Regions from separate parts of the Lautropia mirabilis genome, predicted to be linked through region 2. Evidence: predicted binding sites of a transcription regulator. Region 2 holds the regulator's gene; the other holds the start of a gene.
The links. The regulator sigma-54, encoded in region 2, starts transcription at its own class of promoters, with help from an activator protein. The targets are predictions, from matches to a motif close to TGGCANGNAANCTGCTTT.
Positions count from the first base shown of each region.

Region 1: glnA (type I glutamate--ammonia ligase) is a predicted target of sigma-54. The motif match lies at 2,683-2,700, and genes of this name have one in related genera.

Region 1 is NZ_LR134378.1:2,492,480-2,506,645, reverse strand. Features, by position in the region: gene rph (ribonuclease PH) at 1-346, shown strand, start outside; gene EL249_RS10205 (non-canonical purine NTP pyrophosphatase) at 343-993, shown strand; gene hemW (radical SAM family heme chaperone HemW) at 1,058-2,329, shown strand; gene glnA (type I glutamate--ammonia ligase) at 2,794-4,206, shown strand; gene EL249_RS10190 (hypothetical protein) at 4,339-4,866, shown strand; gene glnL (nitrogen regulation protein NR(II)) at 4,982-6,079, shown strand; gene EL249_RS10180 (sigma 54-interacting transcriptional regulator) at 6,130-7,731, shown strand; gene EL249_RS10175 (methionine ABC transporter ATP-binding protein) at 7,955-8,827, shown strand; gene EL249_RS10170 (methionine ABC transporter permease) at 8,838-9,524, shown strand; gene fecA (TonB-dependent Fe(3+) dicitrate receptor FecA) at 10,010-12,124, shown strand; gene EL249_RS10160 (heavy metal-binding domain-containing protein) at 12,401-12,751, shown strand; gene EL249_RS10155 (NnrS family protein) at 12,844-14,097, opposite strand.
Region 2 is NZ_LR134378.1:179,079-193,244, reverse strand. Features, by position in the region: gene EL249_RS00835 (tetratricopeptide repeat protein) at 1-1,941, opposite strand, end outside; gene EL249_RS00830 (dynamin family protein) at 2,441-4,561, shown strand; gene mutY (A/G-specific adenine glycosylase) at 4,572-5,744, shown strand; gene rapZ (RNase adapter RapZ) at 5,728-6,648, opposite strand; partial or broken gene hprK (HPr(Ser) kinase/phosphatase) at 6,966-7,889, opposite strand; gene EL249_RS00810 (PTS sugar transporter subunit IIA) at 7,941-8,411, opposite strand; gene hpf (ribosome hibernation-promoting factor, HPF/YfiA family) at 8,763-9,086, opposite strand; gene rpoN (RNA polymerase factor sigma-54) at 9,133-10,926, opposite strand; gene lptB (LPS export ABC transporter ATP-binding protein) at 11,130-11,903, opposite strand; gene lptA (lipopolysaccharide transport periplasmic protein LptA) at 11,919-12,578, opposite strand; gene lptC (LPS export ABC transporter periplasmic protein LptC) at 12,715-13,323, opposite strand; gene EL249_RS00780 (KdsC family phosphatase) at 13,418-13,966, opposite strand; gene EL249_RS00775 (KpsF/GutQ family sugar-phosphate isomerase) at 13,994-14,166, opposite strand, start outside.

The DNA.
Region 1 (14,166 bases), 860 kb from region 2:
CGCCTGGGTGGCGCTGCGCGATGCGGTGAACGGCCTGCTGGCCGCCGGCAAGCTGACCTCCGATCCGCTGCGCGAGGCGGTGGCCGCCATCTCGGTAGGCATCGTGGCGCTGCCTGGCGCAGCTCCGGCCTGCGTGCTCGACCTGGACTACCAGGAAGATTCGGGCTGCGAGACCGACATGAACGTGGTGATGACGGCCTCCGGGGGGCTGGTGGAGATCCAGGGCACGGCCGAGGGGGCACCTTTCTCCCGTCAGCAGGCGAGCGAGCTGCTGGATCTGGCCGCCAAGGGCATCGACGAGCTGGTGCGGCTGCAGCGGGCGGCCTTGCAGGAGGAAGGGGCATGACGGGCGGACATTGGCTGGTGGCGTCGGGCAATCCCGGCAAGCTGAAGGAGCTGCTGGCCATGCTGGCGCCGCGCGGCGTGCGTCTGTCCAGCCAGACCGAGCTGGGCATTCCCGATGCCGAGGAGCCGTGGCCCAGTTTCGTGGAAAATGCGCTGGCCAAGGCCCGGCACGGTGCACGCCTGAGTGGGCTGCCCACGCTGGCGGACGATTCCGGCCTGTGCGTGCCGGCCCTGGGTGGCGCGCCCGGCGTGCGTTCGGCGCGCTTTGCACTGGACGCAATCACCGACCCGGTCGAGCGCGAGGCCTTGCAGGCAGGTGGCCGGGCACGGCTGGATGCCGAGAACATCCGCCATCTGCTGGCACGCTGCCAGGATGTGTCTGCACCGGTGCGAGCGTATTTCTACAGCGTGGTGGTGTGGGTGGCCTCTGCTGACGATCCGCGTCCGCTGATTGCCGAGGGGCTGTGGTGGGGCACGCTGCTGGCGCAGCCGCGGGGTGAAGGGGGCTTCGGCTATGACCCGATCTTCCAGCCCGATGGTCATGCCTGTTCGGCGGCAGAGCTGTCGGCGGAAGAGAAGAACGCCATCAGCCATCGTCATCGTGCGCTGGTGCGGCTGAATACGCTGCTGGACGAGGCAGGCGTCTGATGGGCTTCTTCCGTCCATCCCTGTCCACGCCCGCATCCGTCCATTTTCATCGGCCCTTCTGACCGTGCCTGCTTCCGCCACGCCCATCCGCCTGCATTCCAGCCGCCGCGTGCAGCTGGACAACCTGCCGCCGCTCTCGGTGTATGTCCACATCCCGTGGTGTCTGCGAAAGTGTCCGTATTGCGACTTCAACTCGCACAACCTGCCGGCCGATGGGGTGGACGAGAACGCCTATCTGACGGCGCTGGAGGCCGACCTGGATGCCAGCCTGCCGCTGGTCTGGGGGCGCAGGGTGGTGACGGTGTTCATTGGTGGCGGTACGCCCAGCCTGTTTTCGGGGGCGGCCATTGACCGGCTGTTGTCCAGTCTGCGGGCCCGGCTGCCCCTCATTGCCGATGCCGAGGTGACGATGGAGGCCAACCCGGGCACCTTCGAGCGGGCGCGCTTTGCCGATTACCGGGCTGCGGGCGTCAACCGCCTGTCGCTGGGCATCCAGAGCTTCTCGGACGCCAAGCTGAAGGCGCTGGGGCGCGTGCATGACCGGGCTCAGGCCTGTGCTGCGGCCGAGGCAGCCGCCGAGCTGTTCGAGACCTTCAACCTGGACCTGATGTATGCGCTGCCCGAGCAGACGCTGCCCGAGCTGCGCGCAGACCTGACGCAGGCCCTGGCCTTTTCGCCGCCGCACCTGTCGTGCTACCACCTCACGCTGGAGCCGAACACGCTGTTTGCGCGCTTCCCGCCCCCGGTGCCGGACGAAGACCAGGCGGCTGCCATGCAGGATCTGCTGGGCGAGATGCTGGGTGACAGCTATCGCAACTACGAGGTGTCGGCCTGGGCGCGTCCCGGCCATCAGGCCCAGCACAACCTCAATTACTGGATGTTTGGCGATTACCTGGGCATCGGGGCCGGCGCCCACGGCAAGCTGTCGTTTCCGGACCGGATCGTCCGGCAGGCAAAGTACAAGCACCCGCGCCGCTACATGGAGACGGCGCTGGCCGGCAATGCCTGCGAGATCGACGAGGTGGTGCAGCCCACCGATCTGCCCTTCGAGTTCATGCTGAATGCCCTGCGCCTGACTGAAGGGGTGGACACGGCGCTGTTCCAGGAGCGCACGGGCCTGCTGCCGGCCGTGATCCGGGTGAAGCTGCGCCAGGCCGTGGAGCGCGGGCTGATGGTGGATGATCCGGCGCGGCTGCAACCCACCCCGCTGGGGCGTGCCTTCCTGAACGACCTGCTGGAGATCTTCCTGCCCGAAGAAGGTGGAGAGGGGCATCGGCCCGAGCCTTCGCCCCGGGTGAGCACGGTCAACTGGGTGGACCGGCCGGAGCTGGACTGAAAGGCCTTGCACCGTTATGGTGCATTTGGGGGGCAGATTGCCTCGGTGTGGTGCAATGCTCCGATACAGGGCAGGTCCGCTCATGCTTCCGGCGCCCGGCTCACATCGTGCGCTGGCCCGGTGGAGGCGCACGGCCAAACTCACGGACGGCTGTGGGGGAGGACGGGGCGGTCGTGTGTGGTCCGGACATGGTTGGGGGCACGATGGCCCCGAATGGCTGTGGATGGGCTGCAGGCCGGGGCTTCCCGGTTGCAGGCCATGGTCTGAATGTGCAGGTTTGCCGCAACGGTTTCGGGGGCCGGCAGGCCGTCCGGAGGGCAACATGTAACTTTTTTCTGTGCAGAAGACGGAGTTGGCACGCTTTCTGCTAGTGTGTAGATGACAGGCAGGCCCGGCGCAGTGTCGTCGGGCGGTCATCGGTTGCAACCGCGGTCGGTACGACCGTCGAACAGGAGAAGCTGAGCATGGCAAGCGCCAAGGAAGTGATGAAGAAGATCGAGGACAACGAAGTCAAGTTCGTCGATCTGCGTTTCACCGACATTCGGGGCAAGGAACAGCACATCACGGTACCCATTTCGCATTTCGATGAGGATCGCTTCACCGACGGTCAGGCCTTCGACGGGTCGTCGATGGGCGGCTGGCGCGGCGTCCAGGCCTCCGACATGCTGCTGATCCCCGATCCGGACACGGCCGTGATGGATCCGTTCCGTGAGGAGCCGACGCTGATCCTGACCTGCGACGTGGTCGAACCGACCGAAGGCAAGGGCTATGACCGGGACCCGCGTTCCATCGCCCGCCGGGCCGAGGCCTATCTGCAGTCGTCGGGCATTGGCGACATCGCCTACTTTGGCCCCGAGCCCGAGTTCTTCATCTTCGACAGCGTGACCTGGAAGCAGGACATGTCGGGCAGCATGGTGGCCATCGATTCCGAAGAGGCCTCGTGGTCTTCCGACAGGAAGTTCAATGGCTTCAACAGCGGTCATCGCCCGGGCGTGAAGGGGGGCTATCTGCCGGTGCCGCCGGTGGATTCCTTCCAGGACATGCGCTCGGAAATGGTCATGCTGCTGGAGCAGATGGGCGTGCCCGTGGAAGTTCACCACCACGAGGTGGCAGGTGCCGGCCAGTGCGAGATCGGCACCAAGTTCGCACCGCTGGTGCAGCGTGCCGACTGGCTGCAGCGCATGAAGTACGTGATCCACAACGTGGCGCACGCCTATGGCAAGACGGCCACCTTCATGCCGAAGCCGCTGGTGGGTGACAACGGTTCGGGCATGCACGTGCACATGTCGATCTGGAAGGACGGCACCAACCTGTTCAATGGCGACAAGTACGCGGGGCTGTCGGACTTCGCGCTGTTCTACATCGGCGGCATCATCAAGCACGCCCGCGCGCTGAACGCCATTACCAACCCCAGCACCAACTCGTACAAGCGGCTGGTGCCGCACTACGAGGCGCCGGTCAAGCTGGCCTATTCGGCCCGCAACCGCTCGGCCTCGATCCGCATCCCGTTCGTGAACAGCCCGAAGGCGCGCCGCATCGAGGCCCGCTTCCCGGATCCGGTGGCCAACCCGTACCTGGCATTCGCCGCGCTGATGATGGCGGGCCTGGACGGTGTGCAGAACCGCATCCACCCGGGTGATCCGGCCGAGAAGAACCTCTATGACCTGCCGCCCGAGGAAGACGCGAAGATCCCGACCGTCTGCCATTCGCTGGAACAGGCGCTGGAGGCACTGGATCGCGACCGCGAGTTCCTGACCCGGGGTGGCGTGTTCGACAACGACATGATCGACGCCTTCATCACCCTGAAGATGGAGGAGGTGACGCGCCTGCGGATGGTGCCGCACCCGATCGAGTTCGACATGTACTACAGCTGCTGAGCAAGACGTCCGGCCGGCAGACGGTTGATGCCGCCTGTGCGGCCGGCGTTGTGTCGGTGGCATGCGTACGGCCGCAGGGGTGTGCTTTGCCGGTAGACTGCGAGTGTCTGGACCTTTTCCGGGGACTGTTGCATGAACATGAAAGCACACGACGATGCCGGCCTGCGCCATTCGGTTGTGATGAAGGGACAGCTGCTGCTGGCGGCTGCCCTGCTGGGAGCGGGCATGGCTTCGGCGCCCGTGGCCCTGGCGCAATCGGCTACCACCGTCTACCGCTGCGACGGGCCCGATGGCACGCCGCTCTACCAGAACGCGCTGGGCAAGGGCTGCCGACAGCTGGATCTGCCGCCGATCAACAGCGTGCCGGCCGCCAGGCTGCCGACAGGTTCAGGCTCGGGTGGCAAGTCGGCCCGGGTCAGCGACAGCCAGCAGCGTGGACGTGATTCCGACCGTCGCCGGATCCTGGAAAAGGAGCTGGCCAAGGAGCAGTCGCGGCTGGATGCGCTGAAGCAGGAGTACAACGACGGTTCGCCCGAGCGTCTTGGTGACGAGCGCAATTACCAGAAGTATCTGGATCGGGTGGATCGCCTGAAGGATGAAGTGGCGCAGGCGGCGCAGAACGTGAGTTCCATCCGCCGCGAGATCGATTCGCTGCCCTGAGGGATTCTCCAGGAAGGTTGCGGGCCATCATCCCTGAAGGCCGCCGTCCGGCGGTGGCCGGGATGGGCCCCGACATCCCTGTTTCCCCGGGTGGTCTTTCCCCGGGGAGGGGACGATGGATGACAGTGCGGACGAAGGCTCCGATCAGCCCCGTCACGGCAGCGGCAGGCGCATTCTGCCTGACCTGAGCGGGCTCGACCTGCTGGGGTCGGGCGTGCTGGTGCTGGACGCCGGGAGCCGCGTGGTATTTGCCAATCTGGCGGCCTGCCAGCTGCTGGCGATGACGCCCCGGCGCATGCGCGGCTGCACACCGGGCGAGTTGCTGCCGGACCTGCAGGCACTCGATGCGCCCCTGGATCAGCTGCGCAGCCAGAGCTGGGGGCAGCAGGGCGTGGACATCACCCTGATGCGGCCTGGCCAGGCGCCATTGACCCTGCATTGTCTGGCCGTGGTGCTGGAAGATACGGACGGCATGCTGCTCGTGGAGCTGCACGAGATCGAGCGGCGCCGACGCATCGATCGGGAGACGAGGCTTCACGAGTCGGCGCGCGCCAGTCGTGCCATGCTGCGCCAGCTGGCGCACGAGGTCCGCAATCCGCTGGGGGGTATCCGCGGGGCAGCACAGCTGCTGGAGGCCGATGCCGAGACGGACGCCGTGCGCGAATACACGGGCGTGATCATTCAGGAAGTGGATCGGCTGCAACAGCTGGTGGATCGCCTGCTGGCGCCGGGCAGCGGACGGCGGGCGGTGGCGCGCATCAACATCCACGAAGTGTGCGAACAGGTGCGCCGACTGGTGCAGGCCGAATACGCGGAAGGGCTTGTCATCGAACGCGACTATGACGCCAGCCTGCCGGAACTGGAGGCCGACCGGGCGCAGCTGGTGCAGGCGCTGCTGAATCTGGTGCGCAACGCTGCCCAGGCCATGCAGGGCCGCGGCACCATTCTGCTCAGGACGCGCGTCGCGCGCCAGGTGGTGATCGCCCACGTGGGCTACCGGCTGGCCCTGGCGCTGGACGTGATCGACGACGGGCCGGGCGTTTCGCCTACCATGCAGGAGCGGATGTTCCTGCCGCTGGTGAGTGGACGCGAGGGTGGCAGCGGGCTGGGGCTGCCGGTGGCGCAGGGCATCGTCGAGGCCCATGGAGGAAGCATCGAATGCGAGAGTCGACCGGGATGGACCGATTTCAGGATCCTGCTGCCGCTGCTGTAGCCGGGCAGGGGGGGCAGACCGTCCGAACGGGCGGAGACATGACGGGGGTGATGGCAGCCGGCGAGGTCTGGGTGGTGGATGACGATCACTCGATCCGCTGGGTGCTGGAGCGTGCGCTGGTTCGGGCCGGCTTCGGGGTACGCACCTTCGCCCAGGTCGATGAGGTGCTGGCAGCGCTGGCAGTGAGCGAACCGGCCGTGTTGGTGTCGGACATCCGCATGCCGGGAGCCAGCGGCATCGAGCTGCTCTATCAGGTGCGCCAGCGACGCCCCGCGCTGCCGGTGATCATCATGACCGCCTATTCGGACCTGGACAGCGCAGTCTCGGCCTTCCAGGCCGGTGCTTTCGAGTACCTGCCCAAGCCCTTTGACCTGATGCAGGCCGTGGCGCTGGTGCAGCGGGCGGCGCAGGGCAGGGCCGAGGCCGCCCGAGGGGCCGCGTCGGCACGACCATCGGGTCGGGGCGCGGGGGCCGGTGCCCATTCGGATCCTGAACGGGGGGCGAAGGCTCAGGCGACTCAGTTCCCCCAGGCCGGAGCCCGCATGTCGGATGCCGGCCTGCTGGGCCAGGCACCGGCCATGCAGGCGGTGTACCGTGCCATCGGCCGTCTGGCCCGATCCGATGCCACCGTGCTGCTGACCGGCCAGTCCGGGACGGGCAAGGAACGGGTGGCGAGGGCGCTGCATCAGCACAGCGTGCGGGCTGAACGGCCGTTCGTGGCGATCAACATGGCGGCCATCCCGCGTGACCTGATGGAATCGGAACTGTTCGGGCACGAACGGGGCGCCTTCACGGGCGCACAGACCCTGCGGCGTGGCCGTTTCGAGCAGGCCGAAGGGGGGACGCTCTTTCTGGACGAGATCGGCGACATGCCGGCCGAGATGCAGACGAGGCTGCTGCGGGTGCTGTCCGAAGGCCACTTCTACCGTGTGGGAGGCAACCAGCCCGTGAAGAGCCGCGTGCGGGTGATTGCCGCCACGCATCAGGACCTGGAGGCGCGTGTGGCCCAGGGGCTCTTTCGGGATGACCTCTTCCATCGTCTGAACGTGATCCGCCTGCGCCTGCCCCCACTGGCCGAGCGCGTGGAGGACATTCCGCTGCTGGCTGAGCATTTTCTGGCCGAAAGCGCAGCCTCGCTGGGGGTGGAGCCCAAGCAGCTGGGGGCAGATGCCCTGCGGGTGCTGTGCGCCTTTGACTGGCCGGGCAACGTGCGGCAGCTGGAAAATGTCTGCCAATGGCTGACGGTGATGACGGCAGCGCATGTGGTGACGATGGCAGACCTGCCGCCCGAGATGTTGCCATCCCGAGGGGCTGCCGCTGCCACGCGCCCGGTGACGGAGGCCGCATCCGTTGCGGCCCCGCAGGCTTCGGGCACACCTCCCGTACCCACGGATGCCGCGGATCAGGAGGAGGGGCATCGGCAGAGTGCCGACCCGGAAGGCTGGTGTGAGGTGCTGGTGAAGCTGGCCCGGCAGCAGCTGGAAGATCCGCAAGCCCGCGATCTGCTGACTCCCTTGCAGGCAAGTTTCGAGCGCACGCTCATCGAAGCGGCGCTGGAGGCCACCGGGGGGCACCGCGGTGAAGCCGCCCGTCGCCTGGGGCTGGGCCGCAACACGCTGGCCCGCAAGATACGCGACCTGGGCATCGACTGAGCGTGCATCATCCGGTCAGCCGATGGCCCGGGCGGGTTCTGCCTGAGCTTTCCTGTCTGAGCGGGTTCCCGCATGAGGGTCTGCACGGGCCGATGATGCAGCTTGCGGTACCATCGTCGTCTTTGGGTTGTGCCGATGCCACGGTGGCATCGGACCGTATGTCGTCAGAACATGGGCCAGGGTGACTGCCTGTCGCAGCTCATCCAGCCGGAATCGAGGGTGCATGGTGTCGGAGTCCGTTTCGCAGGAACCGCTGATCCGGCTGGAAAAGCTCAACAAGTCCTTTTCCCTGAACGGGGGTGACCGCTTTGATGCGGTGCGCGATGTGTCGCTGACCGTTGCGCGTGGCGATGCGCTGGGGCTCATCGGGCGCAGTGGTGCAGGCAAGTCCACGCTGCTGCGGCTGATGAACCTGCTGGAGCGCCCGGACAGTGGCCGGGTCTTCGTGTCCGGCCAGGAGCTGACGGCGCTGGACAAGAAGGGCCTACGCGATGCCCGCCAGAAGATCGGCATGATCTTCCAGCAGTTCAACCTGCTGCAGAACGCCACGGTGTCCGACAACATCGCCTTCCCGCTGCGCATCCACGGCCGGCATGACCGGGCCGCCATTGCGGCGCGGGTGCGTGAGTGTGCCGAGGTGGTGGGCCTGGTCGACAAGCTGGATCACTACCCGGCCCAGCTGTCTGGCGGCCAGAAGCAGCGGGTGGCCATTGCGCGGGCGCTGGCGCCCGAGCCCAGCGTGCTGTTGTGTGACGAACCCACGTCCGCGCTGGACACCGAGACCACGCGCTCGGTGCTGGCCACGCTGAAGGAAATCAACCAGCGGCTGGGCGTGACCATCGTCATCGTCACGCACGAACTCTCGGTGGTGCTGGCGCTGTGCCGGCAGGCTGCCGTGGTGGAGCAGGGCCTTCTGGTCGAAAAGCTTGACCTCGACGGCAGTGCGCCGCTGGCACCCATCTCGGCCCTGGGCCGCGAGCTGGTGCAGCACCTGCATGCCGGACAGGGACGTGGATCCATGGCGGCCCAGGGTGCTGCCGGCCGCGCGCAGGGGTCCTTGGATACGACAGGCGGGGCGCAGGCCCCGCAGGCATAGGAGCGCCAGGATGCTGGATGCGCTTTGGGCGGCACTGCCGCCATCGATTGTGGATGTGCTGCCCGAGCTGTGGGTGGCCCTGGGCGAGACCCTGGTGATGATGGCCGTGGGCCTGACGGCTGCCGTGCTGATCGGCGGGCCGCTGGGCATCTGGCTCTTCCTGCTGAGTCCAGGCCAGTCCATGCAGAACCGCGTGCTGTTCGCCGTGGTGGGCTGGCTGGTGAACATGGTGCGTTCGTTCCCGTTCGTCATCCTGCTGGTGGCGCTGGTGCCGTTCACCCGCTGGCTGGTGGGGACCTCCATCGGCCCCATGGCCGCCTCGGTGCCGCTGGCCTGTGCCGCCATCCCGTACTTCGCTCGTCTGGTGGAGCAGAGCCTGCGCGAAGTGCCGCGCGGCGTGATTGAGGCTGCCCATGCCATGGGGGCCAGCGAACGCCAGATCATCTGGCGCGTGCTGCTCGTCGAAGCCCGCTCGGGCATCGTCCAGTCGCTGGTGGTGCTGTCCATCAGCTTCCTGTCGTACACCGCCATTGCCGGCGTGGTGGGTGGCGGTGGCGTGGGTGACCTGGCCATCCGCTATGGCTACCAGCGCTTCCAGAACGATGTGATGCTGCTGACGGTTGCCATTCTGGTGGTGATGGTCCAGCTCATCCAGGTGATCGGCAACCACGTGGCGCGGCGGCTGGACAAGCGCTGAGCACGAAGAAGACCGTTCTGGCGGCATGGGCATCTGTATTGAGGGCGCAACAGGTCGCGTCGCCGCGCGTGACATGCGGCGGATTTCATCCGACGAACGGTAGACAACGGGCGTTCGCCGCAGAATAATTCGCGCCGTGTCCTGTCTGGCAGGGCACGGATGCCCCTTGCGGGCGTCCGGGGCCGTCACTTCAGGGGGCCCGTCTCTCTCCTCCTCCGGCGCAGGTGTCCTGCGCTTTCCGTATCGATCCCGCTGGTCTTTCCCTGCGTCATCCTGCAGGCCGCTCGCCTGGCGTGCTTTCGCACGCAGGTCCGTCCTTCGGTCGTGGGGGCCCGGCATCCCTTGCCGGATGGTGAACGCAGGTCCGGATGACGGGTCGGAGATGGGGTGAGACGCATTGCCAGGCGGCTTCTCATCATCGATTCCGGAGTCCTTACATGTCTTCGTCCCGTTTCATCCCAAATTCCACGGGGAACGCCGCGGCCGTGCGTCCACTGCGTCCCGTGATGCACACCATGGCCTCGATGGCCCTGCTGCTGGCTGCCAGCGGCGGCGCGGCCAGCGCACTGGCCCAGGAAGAGAACCAGGCTTCTGCAGCCGAGACCCAGACGCTGGGCACCATCTCGGTGGTGGGGGACTGGCTGGGTGATGCCGACGAGAAGAACGTGCAGGAGCATCCGGGTGCCCGTGACGTGATCCGCCGTGAACAGGTCGAGGCCCAGGGCCTGACCAACGTGCGCCAGGTGCTCAACCGCATTCCTGGCGTCAACGCCCCCGAGAACAACGGTACCGGCGGCCATGACATGGCGCTGAACTTCGGCATTCGCGGTCTGAACCCGCGTCTGGCCACCCGCTCCACGCTGCTGATGGACGGCATTCCCATTCCCTATGCGCCCTATGGCCAGCCGCAGCTGTCGCTGGGCCCGATCTCGATGGGCAACATGGATGCGGTGGACGTGGTGCGCGGTGGTGGTGCCGTGCGCTATGGCCCCCAGAACGTGGGCGGCATCGTCAACTTCGTCACCCGGGCGATCCCCGAGGACTTCGACATCGACGCCAGCATGCAGCTGGGCTACAGCCCGTCCTCGACGCAGCACAAGCCCAAGAAGAACGCCAGCTTCCGTGTGGGCGGCACGATGGACAACGGCCTGGGCGGCGCCATCCTGTATTCGGGCGTGCGTGGTGCCGACTATCGCCAGCACAGCGACACCCGTATTGACGACGTGATCCTGAAGGGTCAGTACGCGCTGAATGCCGTGCACAGCGTTCACGCCATCGCCCAGTACTATGACGGCGAAGCCGACATGCCGGGCGGCCTGACGGTGGATGCCTTCAAGGCCGATCCCTACCAGTCCACCCGTCCGGTGGACCGTTTCTGGGGCCGTCGCACGCTGGTGGGTGCTGGCTACGACTACACCGACGGCAGCCGCAAGGCCAGCGTCAACACCTTCTTCACCAAAACGCTGCGTAGCGGCTTCCTGAACCAGGGCACCTTCGTGTCGCTGTCGCCGCGCTACTACTGGGTGCGCGGCATCGAGGCCCGCGCCTCGCAGGGCGTGAATCTGGGCGCCACCCACCACGAGATCGGCATCGGCTATCGCTACATCGACGAGTCCAGCCACGAGCTGCGCTATCGGGAAACCACGGCCAGCGGCCTGCTGCCCACTGTTGCCAGCCGCAACGACCGTGACACCCGTGGCAAGACCGAGGCCCACGCTGTCTACCTGGATGACCGCATCGACTGGGGCCTCTGGACCATCACCCCGGGCGTGCGCTACGAGCGCATCGACCAGCAGCAGATCAACGTGCTGACGGGTCGTCCGTTCAAGGGTGACTACAGCACTGCACTGCCGGCCCTGAACGTGCTGTACCGGCTGGATGAGGGCTGGAACCTGTACGCCAACACCGAAGGCTCGTTCGGCAGCGTGCAGTACAGCCAGATGCCCAACCGCGTCCGTCAGGGTCTGGTCAAGCCCGAGAAGGCCCGCACCTGGGAATTCGGTACCCGCTATGACCAGGGCGTGCTGCGCGCCGAGATCGGTGCCTTCCTGATCAACTTCAACAACCAGTACGACAGCAGCCAGATCACCGACAGCGTGATCGCTCGCGGCAAGACCCGTCATGCGGGCATCGAGAGCAGCTTCGGCTATCGCCTGGACGAGCTGATGCCGGCCCTGAAGGGCACCGAGGTGTACGGAAACTACGCCTACGTGGATGCCTCCATCCGCGAGGAAGGCCCGAACAAGGGCAACCAGGTGCCGTTCTCGTCAAAACACAAGGGGCTGCTGGGCATCAGTTACACCCAGGACGCCTGGCAGGCCGGCTTCGAGGGCGAATTCCAGTCCTCGCAGTATGCCGACAACGCGAACACCGTGGCTGAAAGCGCCGACGGCAGCACGGGCCGCATCCCCGGCTATGGCACCTGGAACCTGCGTGGCTCCTATGACTTCGGGCCGTCGCTGCACCACTTGAAGATCGGTGCCGGCATCAAGAACATCTTTGGCCGCGAGTTCTATACCCGCTCGTACGACGACAACAACAAGGGCAAGTACCTGGGCCAGCCGCGCACGGTCTACGTGCAGGCCTCCATCCGGTTCTGATCGTCCCTGACGTGCTCATGACATCCTGATGGATGTCATGCAAGAAAGCGGCCTGCGGGCCGCTTTTTTGTGGGGTGCCCCAGGCGAAGTCATCTCCAGCGTGGTGATGATTCTCGTAGGAGTCGCAGCGCCCAGGGGGGCCTTCCTCGGCTCATGCTGTCTGCTAAGTGAGCGCCTCGTACGTGACATACCGCACAAAGTTACACCTGCGCCATAGCCCGTCCACACCACTCTGATATGCTGCCGCGCTTCAGCAACCATACAAGGAGCCCTGCCATGGGTTGGTTTTCCAGCAAGAGCGATCCCAAGTTCTTCCTCTCCACCGTTCCTCCCGAACCCGGTCGCGTCAGTGAATACCTGGGCGTCGTCAGCGGCGAAGCCGTGATCGGTGCCAACCTGTTCCGCGACATGTTCGCCTCCGTGCGTGACGTGGTGGGCGGCCGGGCCGGTGGCTACGAGCGGGCACTGGCCGGCGCTCGCCAGGCCGCTCTGGACGAGATGGTGGCTGCCGCCCGCGACAAGGGCGCCAACGGCATCGTCGGCATCGACTTCGACTACGAAGTGCTGGGTGAAACCAACGGCATGATGATGGTGGCCGTCAGCGGCACCGCCGTGAAGATCGCCTGATCGGCCAAACCGTCTCCCCAAAAAGGAAGCGCCCCGGTTCGGGGCGCTTTTTTTTTACTGGGCACACGGCAGCGGGCGCCCTCGGCCTGGCCTCATTTCACGGGCGGCTTGGGCCCCAGCTTGACTTCCATCTTTGGCCGGATGATCGGGCCCTTGCCGGGCACCTTGTCGACGCGGGGACGGATCAGCATCGGCACGAAGCGCCACAGGTAGACGCCAAAGGCCACGATCCAGGCAGCGCCCGCCGTGTGCAGCGTCGGGGTGTTGAAGGGCACCGGCAGGGCCAGCGCCAGCAGGCGCAGAATGGCCGACACCAGCACCAGCCAGTAGCACAGCACCATGTAGCGGTCGGTCTGCAGCGGCCGGCCCAGGTGGCCCAGCGCGGTGCGGGTGACCATGCCGATGATCAGCAGCGAGAACCCGGCGATGCCGATGATGTGCACGGCCCAGACAGGACGCTCGGCAAGGCCTGCCATCTGCGCGGCGGCCACCACCAGCCCGATGCCCAGGCCCGCATAGCCGGCGTACAGGATCCACAGGATGGGCTTGTGCAGCACGGCCCGGGGCTTCCAGCTGATGACCTGCCAGAGTGCGATGAAACCCGAGGTGGCCAGGAAGAGGGCGGCAAGCACCTGCCATTGCAGCAGGGAAAAGACGATGGCTGCCATGCCGGCTGCCAGCTGCCAGTGGCCGCTTTCGAGATGCTTGGGAATGTCGAGTCCGGCCACCGCGCGCGAGGCGAAGAACGGCGTGACGCGGCGTGCCACCAGCAGGGCAATGACGGCCATGGCCAGCATGCCGGTCCGGAAGAAGTCCATGATGCGCTCATAGTCGCCTTCCTCCACGGCCAGCAGGAACATCAGGTTGGCCACACCCATCAGCAGCAGCATGGGGGGAATGCCGTAGTTGCGCTGGCTGCGGGCACGGTAGATGCTGTGCGACATCGCCACGGCGCCCCAGCCGAAGAACAGGCTCTCGGCCACCACGCCCACCCAGAAGGCGGCGTCGGCCGGCACCAGATAGGCGATGCGGGCGAGGATCCAGAACAGGCAGCAGACGGCCAGCGCACGCCCCTTGATGGGCGTGATGCCCGTCCAGGTGGCGCCAGCCGTGAACAGGAAGCCCACCGCGATGGTGATGATGAAGCCCCAGAGCATTTCATGGGCGTGCCAGAACACGCCGCCCAGCGTGCCCTGCAGCATGCTTGGGAAGTACACCCACAGCAACACGCCCATGATGGCCCAGAAGCAGCCGAGGGAGTAGAGCGGGCGGAAACCGAGTTCCAGAAAGGCGGCCCATTGCGGGCGTGCGGAGGTGGGAGCGGGTTCTTCGATCGAGAGCAACATGGAGCAGGGCCGTGTCGGGATGCAGATTGTTCCGTGCATGGTAGAGCGCCCGGAACGAGCGGGCATTGA
Region 2 (14,166 bases):
GCACTGGCGCCAGATGTCGCGGGCACCATCCTGCTGGCCGGCGTGCCAGAGGACTTCGCCGTAGTGGGTGCCGACCTCGGTATCCGGGGATTTCTGCCAGAGTGCGCGGAACACGTCGAGTGCGTCCTGGGTGCGCCCCAGGCGGAAGTAGACCCAGCCCAGGCTGTCCTGGATGTGCGGGTCGCCGGGGTTGAGCTGGTTGGCCTTCTCGATGAGGGTGAGGGCTTCGAGCAGGCGCTGGTTGTGATCGGCCAGGGTGTAGCCCAGGGCGTTGTAGGCGTTGCCGTCATCGGGGCGCAGCTTGATGAGGCGGCGAAGGTCCTTTTCCAGGACATCCAGGCGACCCACCTTCTCGGCGGCAATGGCGCGGTCGTAGAGCAGGTCGATGGTGTCCTTGTCATCCTTGCGCTGCCGGATGGCGCGATCGAGCACGTCGAAGGCGGCCTGGTAGCGGCCAGCTTCGCGCAGGATCTGGGCGCGGGTGACGGTCTGCAGCTGGGTTTCGCGCAGGTTGCGGGGCTTGAGCGAGGACAGGGCGGCCAGGCCGGCTTCGGGGCGGCTCTGGCGCGCCAGCAGGCTGGCCCGGGTCAGCTGGGCCTCGAAGTGGACGCGGCTGTTGGTGGGCACGCGCTCCAGCCACTGGATGGCGCCGGCCTGGTCGTTCTGCTTCTGGGCGATCTCGGACAGGAACAGGAAGGCGTTGCCGTTGTCGCGCTCGATGTCTTCCGGCAGGGCGACGTAGCGCTGCAGGGCTTCGGTGGCGCGGGCGTAGTCGTGTTTCTGGTGATGGAGCTGGGCCAGGGTGTAGAGGGTGGCGGGGTTGTCCGGCTCCAGCGACTGCACGCGCGAGAGCGTGGCGATGGCGGCGTCGTTCTGTTCGCTGGCGATCTGCAGCAGGCCCTGGGCCTTGAGGGCGCGCAGGTCGTCGGGGTGTTTCTGCAGGTAGTTGCCCAGCAGGACGGCGGCACGCTGGCGGCCGCCGGGCCGGGACTGCAGCAGCTGGACGCTGGCCAGCACGGCCTCGATGTTGTCGGGCGCCAGCTGCTGGGCGGCCAGGGCCTCGTCGGTGGCGGCCTGCTGCTGGCCGGCTTCATGGGCCAGGCGGGCGCGCATCAGGCGGGCCTGGATGTTGTCGAGGTCGGAGGCGCTGAGCCGCTGGGCCAGTGCCCAGGCGGCACGGCGGTCGGGCAGGTTCAGGAGCTTTTCCTGCAGCTGCGGGTAGGCGGTGTCGAGTGTGCCGGCCTGGCGGGCCTGGGTGAGCTGGCGGGTGAGGGCCGGTTCGACCTCGGTCACGCGGCCGTTGGCCAGCAGCAGGGTATCCAGCGCCTTGCGGGCATTGGGGTAGGTGGGGTCAAGGCGCACCCACAGGCGGGCGCTGTCCAGCGCGTCGGACAGTGAGCCGGTGACGATGGCGATCTCGGTGGCGCGACGGGCCAGGCGAGCGTCGCCGGTCTGGGCGGCCAGTGAATGGTAGGTGGCGTAGGCGGCACCGGGCTGTTCGCGCTGCAGGGCGATCTCGGCGGCCAGTATCTCGTAGATCAGCGGCGGGGTGAGGGCCAGTTCGGGCAGGTTGGCCGGGCGGTAGGTGCCGGAGAGCGCGCTGCCCGTGTCACTTTCAGCGTCAGGAGCGACGACGGTATTGGTGTCGTCGCTGGGCTGGGCCCCGCCGGTGGCCTGCTCCTGGGTTGCAAGGCTGCCGGGGGAGGGGCTGTTGCCTGTAGCCTGGTTGCCCGGCTCGGTGGGGCTGTGTGGCGCCTGGGAGTCCGGGGCGGCCTTGGCCGTGACGTGGGGGGGGGTGACGGCCGCGCTGGCCGATGGCTGGAAGGCGCTGCATCCGCCCAGTGCCAGCAGGCCCAGGGCCAGGGCAAGCCGGGTGCTGAGGGGGCGGCGTGCCAAAGTGGGCACGGCAGGGGTACGGGCGGACAGGCGGGATGAATTCATCGGGGCATGGTAGAACGAGCGGGACGCTTTGTCAGCAGCCGCGGCGATGGCCGGACGGTGGCGGGTGGTGGTGGGACTGATGGGCCTCCGGAGCGTGGGATCTTCGGGGGGCCGGATGGGGGGCGGATGGGGGTGGCAGAAGGGGGGCTCAAGGGGGGAGATCAAGGGACGCGGATGGGGGCCCGGTCGCTGCCGTGGAGGTGGGCGAGGTTCGTCCGTCAGGCGATGTCGGATGCAATTGCGGCAGGTGGTAGTTCTTTGAAGGATTTTGTAGACAGTACGGGGAAGGTGGTTACGGACCGTTTCAGCATCGGGCCTTCGGTCATGCGACCCTTCCCTGTTTTGTTTTGAGGGAATCCCATCGAACAGTTGCGGCAGCAGGGCAGGAGTTCCTTCTTCTGTCCACGGTGACAACCACTGATCGGGTAGCACTACCCGGTTGCTGGCTGGGCAAGGGGAAGCGGATGGCATGGGCAACGGGCTTGTGTACACTGCCGACATGGCAAAGAAAGGCATCAGCGAGCAAATCGAGGCGTATGGCCGGTGGCGGTCCGATCTCCAGTCGGCGATCGAGCGCTACCGTGACTGGTTGGCGCAGTCGGATGCGGCTGATGCCAGCCTGAACGTCAAGCTTTCGCAGATCATCGAACGGCTGCACGACACCCTGCTGAAGGTGGCATTCGTGGCCGAGTTCTCCCGTGGCAAGTCGGAGCTGATCAACGCGATCTTCTTCGCACAGTATGGCCAGCGGGTGGTTCCGTCGTCGGCCGGGCGCACCACGATGTGCCCGACCGAGCTGCTGTATGACGCGTCGATGCCGGTGGGCATCCGGCTGCTTCCCATCGACACGCGGCTGATGCCGGTGCCGCTGGCCGAGCTGCGCAATCAGGACGAGCACTGGCGCTTCATTCCGGTGGACATGACGGATGTGAAGTCGCTGCGCCAGGCCTTCGACTCGGTACGCGAGACGCTGCTGGTGCCGACCGAGCAGGCCCGCGAGATGGGCTTGTACGACGACGAGCAGCCGGTGGGCCGGTCGGTGACGCCGGGGCAGGTGGAAATTCCCGCCTGGCGGCACGCCATTGTCAACATTCCGCACCCGCTCCTGGAGCTGGGGCTGGTGATCATCGACACCCCGGGTCTGAACGCCATCGGCGCCGAGCCGGAGCTGACGCTGAACGTGATTCCGAATGCGCACGCGGTACTGTTCGTGCTGGCGGCCGATGCCGGGGTGACGCGCAGCGACATCGACGTGTGGCAGTCCAACATCAGCAAGGCGCACCGCACCGGGCGCTTCGTGGTGCTGAACAAGATCGACGGGCTGTGGGACGAGCTGCGGTCCGATGCCGAGAACGACCTGGAGATTGCACGCCAGGTGGTGTCGGTGAGCAATTTCCTGGATCTGCCCACGGCACGGGTCTATCCGGTGTCGGCGCAGAAGGGCCTGGTGGCCAAGATCCAGGGCAATCAGGCACTGCTGCGACGCAGCCGGCTCAAGGAGCTGGAGCATGCGCTGTCGGAAGAGATGATTCCGCAGCAGCAGGTGATCATCAGCGAGCAGGTGCGGCGTGAGTTCGAGGAAGCCTCGGCGGTGACGTTGAACCTGCTGACGGTGCGCCGGCGCAACCAGGTCGAGCAGGCCTTCGAGCTGAACGGGCTGCGTGGCAAGAACCAGGCAATGATCCGGCAGATGTCGCGCCGGGTGCGCGACGAGCGCACGGAGTTCGATGACAGCCTGCGGCACCTGGCGGCACTGCGCTCGGTGTTCACCAAGCATTCGCAGACGATGTTCACGCATCTGAGCCAGGACAGCCTGCGCCGGCACGTGGACCGTACCCGCCAGATGATGATGGCCAGCCAGCTGTCGTCGCAGCTCAAGGACGGCATGAACGCGCTGCTGACGGCGGTGCGACTGGACTTCGAGGAAGCCGACCGCCTGGTGGGCGAGATCTCGCAGATGATGACGGCGATGTATCAGCGCTTCTCGCGCGATTACGGGCTGTCGCTGGGCATGCCGCTGCGCTTTTCCACGAAGCGCTATTTCACCGAGATCGAGCAGGTGGCGCAGACGCACCAGCGTCAGTTCAGCCTGCTGAAGCTGCTGACGGTGAACAAGGCGGTGCTGACGCAGCGCTTCTTCGATTCGGCCGCGGTCAGCCTGAAGAAGATCTACACGGTGGCCATCCGCGAGCTGGAAGGCTGGCTGCGGTCACTGATGACGCCGCTGGAGAGTCAGGTGCGCGAGCATCAGGCGCAGCTGCGGCGGCGCATGGAGTCGGTGCAGCGGGTGATGGATGCCGGCGATTCGCTGGAAGAGCGCCTGCAGGAGATCGACGAGGCCCGTGCGCGCATCGAGCGCCAGCTGGCGCAGATGAAGACGCTGGTGGAAGGGGTTCAGGCAGCGATCGACCGGCGGCCGGTGCGCCCGGTGGTGGTCGAGGAGCTGGAGGCCGCGCCGGATCTGCGCGGCGAACCGGCAGCTGCGGGCGATGCTTCCGCGGGCACGGCTGCGCAGGGCAAGCCTGCCGCGCTGGAGAATGTGCCCGCCGGGACCGATGAACAGGCGCCTGCGGTGCAGCCGGCTGCGGCGAATCAGGCAGGGAGTGCGGATGCCGTATGATGCGGCATCCATGGCACACGACAACACCCTGAACCTTGCGCCAGCACTGATCCGCTGGCAGCGCCGGCATGGTCGGCACCATCTTCCCTGGCAGAAGACTCGCCTTGAGCTGGGCACACCGGCGGGCGGCGCAGCCGTGCTGCGTGATCCCTATCGCGTCTGGCTATCGGAAGTGATGCTGCAGCAGACGCAGGTGGCCACCGTCATTCCGTATTTCGAGGCCTTCCTGCGCGCTTTCCCCACGGTGAACGACCTGGCGGCAGCCGATGCCGAGCAGGTGATGGGCCTGTGGGCGGGGCTGGGTTACTACAGTCGGGCGCGCAATCTGCACGCGGCGGCGCGCCAGGTGGCAGAGGCGGGCGGCGCCTTTCCGCAGACGGCCCAGGGGCTGGAGGCCCTGCCCGGTGTGGGGCGCTCGACGGCAGCGGCTATTGCGGTGTTCGCCTTCGGCGAGCGGGCTGCCATTCTGGATGGCAACGTGAAGCGCGTGCTGAGCCGGGTGTTTGCCGTGGAGGGCGACCCGGCCGGCAGTGCAACGCTGGCACGGCTGTGGGCGCATGCCGAAGCCGAGCTGCCGCCCGAGGGCGCGCCGGCGGCGGACCTGATCGACTACACGCAGGGCCTGATGGACCTGGGGGCGATGGTCTGCACCCGAAGCAGGCCGGACTGTGGGCAGTGCCCGCTGGCGGCACTGTGCCAGGCCCGGCAGCAGGGAGAGCCCGAGCGTTATCCGCAGGCGCGCCGGAAAAAGACGGTTCCGGTGCGGGCCGTGAACCTGCTGTGGGTGGAGGATGCCCAGCGGCAGGTACTGCTGCAGGCTCGGCCCGACAGCGGGTTGTGGGGCGGGCTCTGGAGCCTGCCGGAATGGCCGGGCGAGGTACCCGAGGGCTGGCAGGCCGTGGGCAGCTTCAGCCATGTCTTCACACATTTCCGGATGGAGGCCACGGTGTGGGCGCCGCCGGTGGACGTGGTGCGCCGGGCCATGGCTGATCAGGCGCCGGCGAGCGGTGCGGAAGGGGGTATCAAGGCCGAGCCGGATGCACTGGCCAAGGCCCTGCCACTGCCCGAGCAGCAGCGCTGGCTGGTGCCGTCGGCGCTGGAGGGGGCGCCGTTGCCCAGCCCGATCCGACGCTGGCTGCAGGGGCAGGTCCTGCAGCCGGAGCTGATCAGCGCGTCTGCGTGACGGTGACGCCGGTGCCGCTGGGGCGGCTGTCCAGGGCGCGGTGGCGCACCAGCACGCGCTCGGTGCGGGCGAAGTGCTCGGCCAGTGTCTGGGCGACATAGACGGAGCGGTGCTGGCCGCCCGTACAGCCGATGGCGATGGTGAGATAGTGGCGGTTGTCCTGCACGTAGCTGGGCAGCCATTCGGTGATGAAGCGCGTGATGTCGCCGATCATCTTCTGCACCGGGGGCAGGTCGACCAGGAAGTCCTTGACCGGCTGGTCCAGCCCGGTGAGGGTGCGCAGCTCCACGTCGTAGTAGGGGTTGGGCAGGCAGCGCACGTCGAACACCAGGTCGGCATCCAGCGGCACGCCCTGCTTGAAGGCGAAGGACTCGAAGAGCAGCGTCATCGAGGCGCGGTCGGTGCGCACCAGGTCACGCACCCACTGGCGCAGGGTGTTGGGGTGCAGGTCGCTGGTGTCGATGGAGGTGCCGATGTCCTCGATCTCGGCCATCAGCTCGCGCTCGCGCTCGATGGATTCTTCCAGCGTGGGCGCCAGCTTGGGATCGGCGCCGTGGCTGGTGTTGTTGCTGCGTCCGGGCAGGGTGAGCGGGTGGCGGCGGCGGGTCTCGGAATAGCGCTGCACCAGGGAATCGGTGCGGGCGTTGAGGAACAGCACCTTCACGTCGTGGCCCTGGGCGCGCAGCTGGCGCACGGCGTCGCGCAGGCCGGTGAGGCGCGTGCCCACGCGCACGTCGATGGACATGGCGACCTTGGCGTGACCTTCCTGTTCCAGGGACAGGGCGACTTCGAGAACGTAGCGTACCGGCAGGTTGTCGATGCAGAAGTAGCCGGCGTCTTCCAGCACATGAATGGCCAGCGATTTGCCGGAGCCGGAGATGCCGGTGACGATGATCAGTTGCATGGTGGGGTAGAAGGCGGGATAGGCGAAAGGGAGGGCGTATCGGTCGTGTCGGGGCCGGCCGGAGCCTGTGGCGCCGTGGCCAGGCCGGTGACAGGGCGCGTGCACGACGGCGTCTCGACAGGGGACAGGGGGGATTCCTCGGCGGTGTCGTTGGGCATCATTGTGAGCGTGAAGCTCTCGGGGGCCCAGTCGGGATAGGCGGCATCGCCGGGGCTGGGGTCGGCCAGGTGGGTGTCCATCTGGCCGATGGGCAGCGAGGAGGCGTTCCCGGCGGGCCCCAAGGCGTCCGGTGCGTGGCTGGACGGGTGATGGGGCGTTTCGCTCTGGTCGAGGATCAGGGCCTGCTGGCGCCGGGCGAATTCGCGCGTGGTGTCGATGCCGCGCAGCAGCAGCACCGTGGTGCGCACGGCGGTCTCGGTGAGCACGGCGATGTTGCGGCCGGCCGCCACCGGGATGGCAACCTTGCGCACCGGGATGCCCAGGATGGTCTCGGTGAGCGCCTGCAGCGGCAGGCGCTCGTAGCTGTCTTCCATCGTGCGGCGGCCCACCAGGTGGACGATGAGCTTGATGGGCATGCGGCGGCGCACGGCGCTTTCGCCGAAGATGGTGCGGATGTCGATGAGACCCAGGCCGCGGACTTCCAGCAGGCCCTGCAGCAGCGCCGGGCAGCGACCGACGATGGCGTGCTGGCTGACGCGCTCGATGTCGACCACGTCATCGGCCACCAGACCATGCCCGCGGCTGATGAGTTCCAGGGCCAGCTCGCTCTTGCCCAGGCCCGAGTCGCCGGTGATGAGCACGCCCATGCCCAGCACGTCCATCAGCACGCCGTGCATGGAGGTGTGGTCCTTGTGGGCCAGCGCCTGTTCCAGGGTCTCGATGAGCGGGCCGGCGGCCAGTCGGCAGCCCAGCAGCGGCAGGTGGTTCCGGTTGCAGAAATCCACCAGGGCGCTGGGCGCTTCCTGACCGTCGGAGATGATCAGTGCCGGGGGACGGGCGGCAAGAAGGGTCTGGTGCAGCCTGTCGCGCCGATGACGATCCAGCTTGCGGTAGTAGTCCAGCTCGCGCAGACCGAGCACGGCGATGCGCTCGGCGTGCATCAGGTTCAGGTAGCCGATCTGGTCGACGGCGTGGACGCCGGTGCCGTGCAGGGGGCGGTCACCGCCGGACTGGCCGGCCAGCCATCGCAGGTTGGAGCGTGCCTGTTGCGAGGTGACCAGGTTCTGGACCGTCATGGCCATGGGCGGTGTCTCCGGAGGGAAGGGGCGCTGCCGGTGGCCGTGGGCAGGCCGTCAGGCAGCGGGGCGGACCGGCTCCCAGGTGGCCAGCGTGCGGTAGACCTGGGCGGGGTCGGTGGCGGTGAGCAGGGTTTCGCGCAGGGCGTCGTCCGACAGCAGCTCGGCCAGCTCGGAGAGGATTTCCAGGTGTTCCTCGGTGGCGTGCTCGGGGACCAGCAGCACGACCAGCAGCCGGACAGGTTCACCGTCGGGGGCGTCGAAGGGGATGCCGTTCTCGCAGCGCAGCACCGCCACCAGCGGTGTCTTGAGGTTGCGGATGCGGCCGTGCGGAATGGCCACGGCCTTGCCCAGGCCGGTGGAGCCCAGCCGCTCGCGGGCGAACAGTGAATCGAAGACCTTCTGCCGCTCCAGGCGATGCTCGTTCTCGAACAGCAGGGCGGCGTGCTCGAACAGCCGCTTCTTGCTGGTGGCAGGGACGTCGAGCAGGATGTCGCGTGCTGTGAGCAGCTTCGAGATGCGGTTCATCCGGAATTACCTGTATCTGGTGCAGCGGGACTGTGATAGAACTTTGCAGTGGTTGGCACAGGGGCGAACCGGCGGGAGTCGGTCCCGCGATGCCGTCATTATAGGCGGCTTCGCCGGGTGGGGGCAGCCTGGGCGAGTGCGGCCCTGGGGTGTGCGCCGGCCTCCATGGTGCGGAAAAGGATGGGCATGCAAGCGGTTTCCGTTTGGATTCAGCGGCTTGCGTTGTTTCCGGGAGGGGGCGGGTGATAGGTGCTGGAGAGGGCTTGGGGCCGTGCAGCCAGGGCGCGCCAGAGGCGCGCCGGGGTGAAAGCGGCATGCATCGACCGGAGCCGACCCATGCCGCAGCGCCTGTCAGGCGGGTTCAGGTATGCGCTTCAGCGCGCTTCCGCTGTAGTTCTGCCGCTTCTGCTTGTGCTTGATGACCTGCCGGTCGAGCTTGTCGATGAGGGTGTCGACGGCGGCATAGAGGTCGGTGTGGGTGGCTTCGGCAAAGATCTCGCGCCCGGCGACCAGCAGCTTCATTTCGGCGCGCTGCACCAGCTTCTCGACCGAGAGGATGACGTTGACGTCGATGACCTGATCGAAGTGGTGGCGGATCCGGCGCAGCTTGGTGGTGACGTACTCGCGCAGGGCGGGGGTGACTTCCACATGGTGTCCACTGATGGAGAGGTTCATGCCTGGTACTCCTTGGGAGAGGGTTCCACACACGGCCAGTGGGCGGTCATCGGCTTCGTCGTTGCGCGGCAGGAAGTATCTTGAGGGATTCCCGATATTTGGCAACGGTTCGGCGCGCGACCTGGATGCCTTTCTGGCCAAGCAGTTCAGTGAGTTGGCTGTCTGACAAGGGCTGGTTGGTATCCTCCTGCTCGATGAGCTTCTGGATGAGTGCGCAGACGGCGGTGCTGGATGCGGCGCCGCCGCTGTCGGTAGCCACCTGGCTGCCGAAGAAATACTTCAGCTCGAAGGTGCCGAACGGGGTCCGGATGTACTTCTGGCTGGTGGCGCGGGAAATGGTGGATTCGTGGCGGCCGACGACTTCGGCGATGTCGCGCAGGACCAGGGGGCGAAGCGCCTCGGGGCCGTGATTGAAGAACGCCTTCTGGCGATCGACGATGGCCTGGGCCACGAGCACGATGGTGTCGCCGCGCTGCTGGACGTTGCGTGCCAGCGTGCGGGCTTCCTGCAGCTGATGCAGCAGGTTGTGTTCGGGAGCGGAAGGTGACTCGGCATGGCTGTCTTCCGTGACCTGTTGCTCCCATTCTGCCCCAGATCTGCCGGTTTGTGCGGGCGATGGCGCGGCTTTTCGGTGGTTTTTCAACAGCGCCTCGTACTCGTCGTGCACGCGCAGTGAAAGTCGGGTTGAGGGGTTGGGTTCGGCGCGCCAGCCGTGCGCGGTCCGGCGCACGATGATGTCGGGAATGATGTAGCGGGAGGGCTCCGCGTCGAAGCGGTTGCCGGGGTGCGGATCCAGTGACTGGATGAGGGTCCGGGCGGCCCGAAGCTCGGCCGGTGAGCAGGACAGGCGCTTGCAGAGCAGGGCGTCCTCGTGTTTTGCCAGCAGCGGCAGGCAGTCGTCGCTCACCAGCTGCAGGGCCAGGGCGATGAGGTCGGCGGGTTCGGTGACGGGGCTTCCGGATGGGGCGCCGTGGGCTGAGGCCGTTCGGAGGGAGGCATCGGCGCGGTCCTGCTGCAGGTGCAGCAGCTGCAGGCGCAGGCATTCACCGGGCGTGCGCGCAGCCACGCCGGGCGGATCGAAACTCTGCAAGGTCTGCAGGGCGGCTTGCAGCTCGGCCGAGAGATCGGCGGGGGCAAGCCTTTCGGTGGTGTCGCCGCTGTCCTGGCTGCCGGGAGTGCCGGCCATGAATTCGTCGGCCAGGGCGTCCAGCGAGAATCCGGCAGGCAGGTAGCCGTCGTCGCCCACTTCCCAGATGAGCAGGTGGATGAGGGCGCGCTGGCGGGCATCACAGTGGATCTCGGCCAGCTGGTCCAGCAGGTGTTCGCGCAGTGAGGGCGATGCGGTCAGCGTGCTGCCGTAGGGTTCGTCGTCGTCTCCCTCGGGGGCCGGTCCGGCGCTGCGCGCGATGCCCCAGGTGTCGTCGCCATCCGGGCCGCTGTCGAGCAGGGTGACGTTGGGCTGGTCGTCAGACGAGGTGACGGCAGGTTCATGCTCGCCGAAGGCATCGGCGCCATGGCTGGCCAGGTCGCCGTCCTGCCGGGCGGTGCCTGCGTTGTAGGCATCCGCGCCGATGTCCTGTGTGGAGGCTGCCGAGCTGCCGACGGGCGGCCAGGCGTCGGTGCCAGATATCCGTTCATGGCGCAGGCTGCCGTCGGCGTGCAGGCTGACGGTGTCGTGGCGGGGAGGCTCGACCCGTTCCAGGAAAGGGTTCTGCTCGACGGCGCGCTCGATCTCCTGCTCCAGGTCGGCCGTGGACAGCTGCAGCAGGCGGATGGCCTGTTGCAGTTGTGGGGTCAGCAGCAGCTGCTGACTCTGGCGTGTCTGAAGCGAAGGCTTCATCGGGGCATCGGGTCCGGCAGAAAGGGCAGGGCAAGTGGGGTCCTGCCGCGTTTGTACCATCGGATGCCCGGCTTGCGCGCACCTGGCTGACCAGTGGTTTCCCGGATGCCGGCTGCGTCGGGCCGACGGCAGGCGCGTGGAGGCGGATGCGACAGCGCGTGGAAGGGGCACCATGCCCACCCATGCGGCAAGTGCGCCGCGGGTTACATCCGGAAGTCTTCGCCCAGGTAGGCCTTGCGCACGCGCTCGTCCTGGATGATCTGGTCGGGGCTGCCCGAGGCCAGCACGACGCCTTCGTTGATGATGTAGGCGCGGTCGCAGATGCCCAGCGTCTCGCGGACGTTGTGGTCGGTGATGAGCACGCCGATGCGCCGGTTCTTCAGCAGGTTGACGATGCGCTGGATCTCGATGACGGCGATGGGGTCGACGCCGGCGAAGGGCTCATCCAGCAGGATGAAGCGGGGTGAGCTGGCCAGCGCCCGCGCGATCTCCACCCGCCGGCGCTCGCCACCGGACAGCGAGATGGAGGTGTTGGAGCGGATGTGCTCGATCTGCAGCTCCTTCAGCAGCGATTCCAGCCGTGCCTTCTGCTCGGCACGGCTGATGCCGCGGCCACGCTTGTCCACCTGCAGCTCCAGCACGGCCAGGATGTTCTCCTCGACGCTGAGCTTGCGGAAGACCGAGGCTTCCTGCGGCAGGTAGGACAGTCCCAGTCGGGCGCGGCGGTGGATGGGCAGGTGGCTGATGGAGTGCTCGTCCAGGACGATGTTGCCGCCGTCGGTGGCCACCAGGCCGGCGATCATGTAGAAGCAGGTGGTCTTGCCGGCGCCGTTACGGCCCAAAAGCCCCACCACCTGGCCGCTGGAGACTTCCATGGACACGTCCTTGACCACCACGCGGCCGTTGTAGGCCTTCATCAGGTGCTCGGCCTTCAGGCGGCTGATGGGTTCGTGCTCGTGGTGCAGGATGTCGCTCATCGGTCGAAATGCGGATCAGGGTTTCCGGGAGGTCGGCTGGGCAGGGGTGGGCCTGGACAGGCTCTTCTCGGGCTGCAGGGGCAGGGGCGAGCCGGGCTTGCAGGGCTGGTTGGCGGCCTTTCCGCCTTCCTGGGTGCTCTGGGGCTGGATGACGATGCGCACGCGCCCCGGGCGTTCGCCGCGCTGCTGGCCGTCCACCGAGAAGGTCTCGGTGCTGGCGCTGTAGACGATGTGGCCGCCGGTGATCTCGTCAACCGGCTGGTTGCAGTTCTGGCGCTGCAGCCGTGCGCGGCCGGTGAGCGTGACCTGCTCGGTGCGGGTGTCGTAGAAGATCTGGTCGGCCACCCCGTGGATGTACTGCTCCATGCCGTCACGCTTCTGACGGAAGCTGGCCTGATTGCCGTTGACCCGGGCTGTCTGCGCGTTGCGGCCCACCTGGGTGAGCACCATCCGGTCGCCCGTGATGCGGATGGTGCCCTTGGTGAGCACGACGTTGCCGATGAAGGTGGAGACCTTGGTGGCGTCGTTGTATTCCAGCCGGTTGGATTCGATGTTGATCGGCTTGTCGCGGTCGGCTTTCTCGGCGTGGGCGGCGGGGGCAAGCAGCAGGGCCGACAGGGCCAGCGCCAGGGGCAGAAGGGACGGGTGGCCGGACAGCGGACGGGCGGGGATCATGCGGGTCTCGATCGGAATCCAGAAAGGGCGGGCAGTGGGGCGCAGGCCGGGCAGCGGCCGACGGCCTGTGCCGCCAGGGTCGGTTTGCAGCGTGCGGGTTTTCTACTGCCCAGGCTCCCAGGGTGATCCTGCAAGTTTAGCGGGTTTTGGTGTCATCGCCGCGTGTGGTGGCGGGGAAATGACCGCGTACCCGGCTCTTCAGCTCAAGCTGGTGATCCTGGTCGCGGATTTCCATGCCCACGCCCTCCAGCCGGTTGTCGCCGGCCTGCATCTGCACCGGGGCGGCGGTGGAGATGAGGTTGTGCACCATGTCCACGCGGGCGGTTTCGGTGGTCAGCTGCATGGGAGGCGCATCGGCCGTGGCCGTGCGCAGCACCCGCACGTCCTCCTGCAGGTCGGCGTAGTCGCCGCTGTCCGGGGCCGACCCCTTGCGGGAGGTGATGGTGGTGAGCGGCTGGGTCTCATCCAGCGAGATGATGCGGGGCCGGGTGAAGGCCATCCGCTGGTCCAGCGGGTAGTGCAGCATGTGGTCGGCCTCGACCCGCACCGAGGGGTTGCCGTTGGCGTCGGCGCGCATCAGCGTCATCTGCTCGACGAAGAAGTCGGGGTCGGGCCGTCCTTCGACGGCGGGGGCGCCATGGTTCTGCTCGGCCTTCTTGGCGAAGTAGTAGCTGACCATGCCCAGGCCGATGAGGATCAGCACCGAAGCGGCGGCGGCCAGGCGGTCGAAGAGGCGTGGGCTCATGAAGCGGGCAGTACAGGCGGGACGGTGGATTCATGGGGACGGCCCGGCGGGCCGTCAGGACAGGCGATGCGGCAGGTTCAGGGAAGGAGAAGGATCATGCCGTCGCATCGGGCCGGGCGGGGGCCAGCCGGTAGCGGGCCAGAAGTCCGTCGCGCTCGCCACGGCTGGCCAGCAGGAAATCGGCCAGCTCGCGCAGGGCGCCGTTGCCGGCACGGGACGGGGCCACCCAGCGGGCAACGGCCAGCACCTCGGGCACGGCGTCGGCGGGCGCCGCCGGCAGCACACAGGCCTGCATGGCGGCCAGGTCGGGCCAGTCGTCGCCGATGAAGGCCATTTCCTGCAGGCCGATGCCCAGCCGGGCGCCCAGTTCCTTCAGCACGACCAGCTTGTCGGGCACGTCCTGGAAGACGTGCTGGATACCCAGTTCCTCGGCGCGTCGGGCCACGATCTCGGAGCGGCGGCCGGTGATGATGGCCAGCTCGATGCCGGCCTTCTGCAGCAGCTTGATGCCGAAGCCGTCACGCACCGAGAAGCGCTTGGCGCATTCACCCTGCGGACCGATCCAGATGCTGCCGTCGGTGAGGGTGCCGTCGATGTCCATGGCCAGCAGGCGTACCTGCCGGGCAGCGGCGAGTAGGTCCATAGCGCTCTCCTTCAGAGGGGGATGGGCTCACACCACCTTGGCGGCCAGCAGATCGTGGAAATGCAGCGCGCCCACCAGGTGGCGCTGCCGGTCGGTGACCAGGATCTGGGTGATGCGACGTGATTCCATGATGCGCACGGCCTCCACGGCCAGCGCCTCGGCCCCGATGGTGATCGGGTTGGCGGTCATGACCTCGCCGA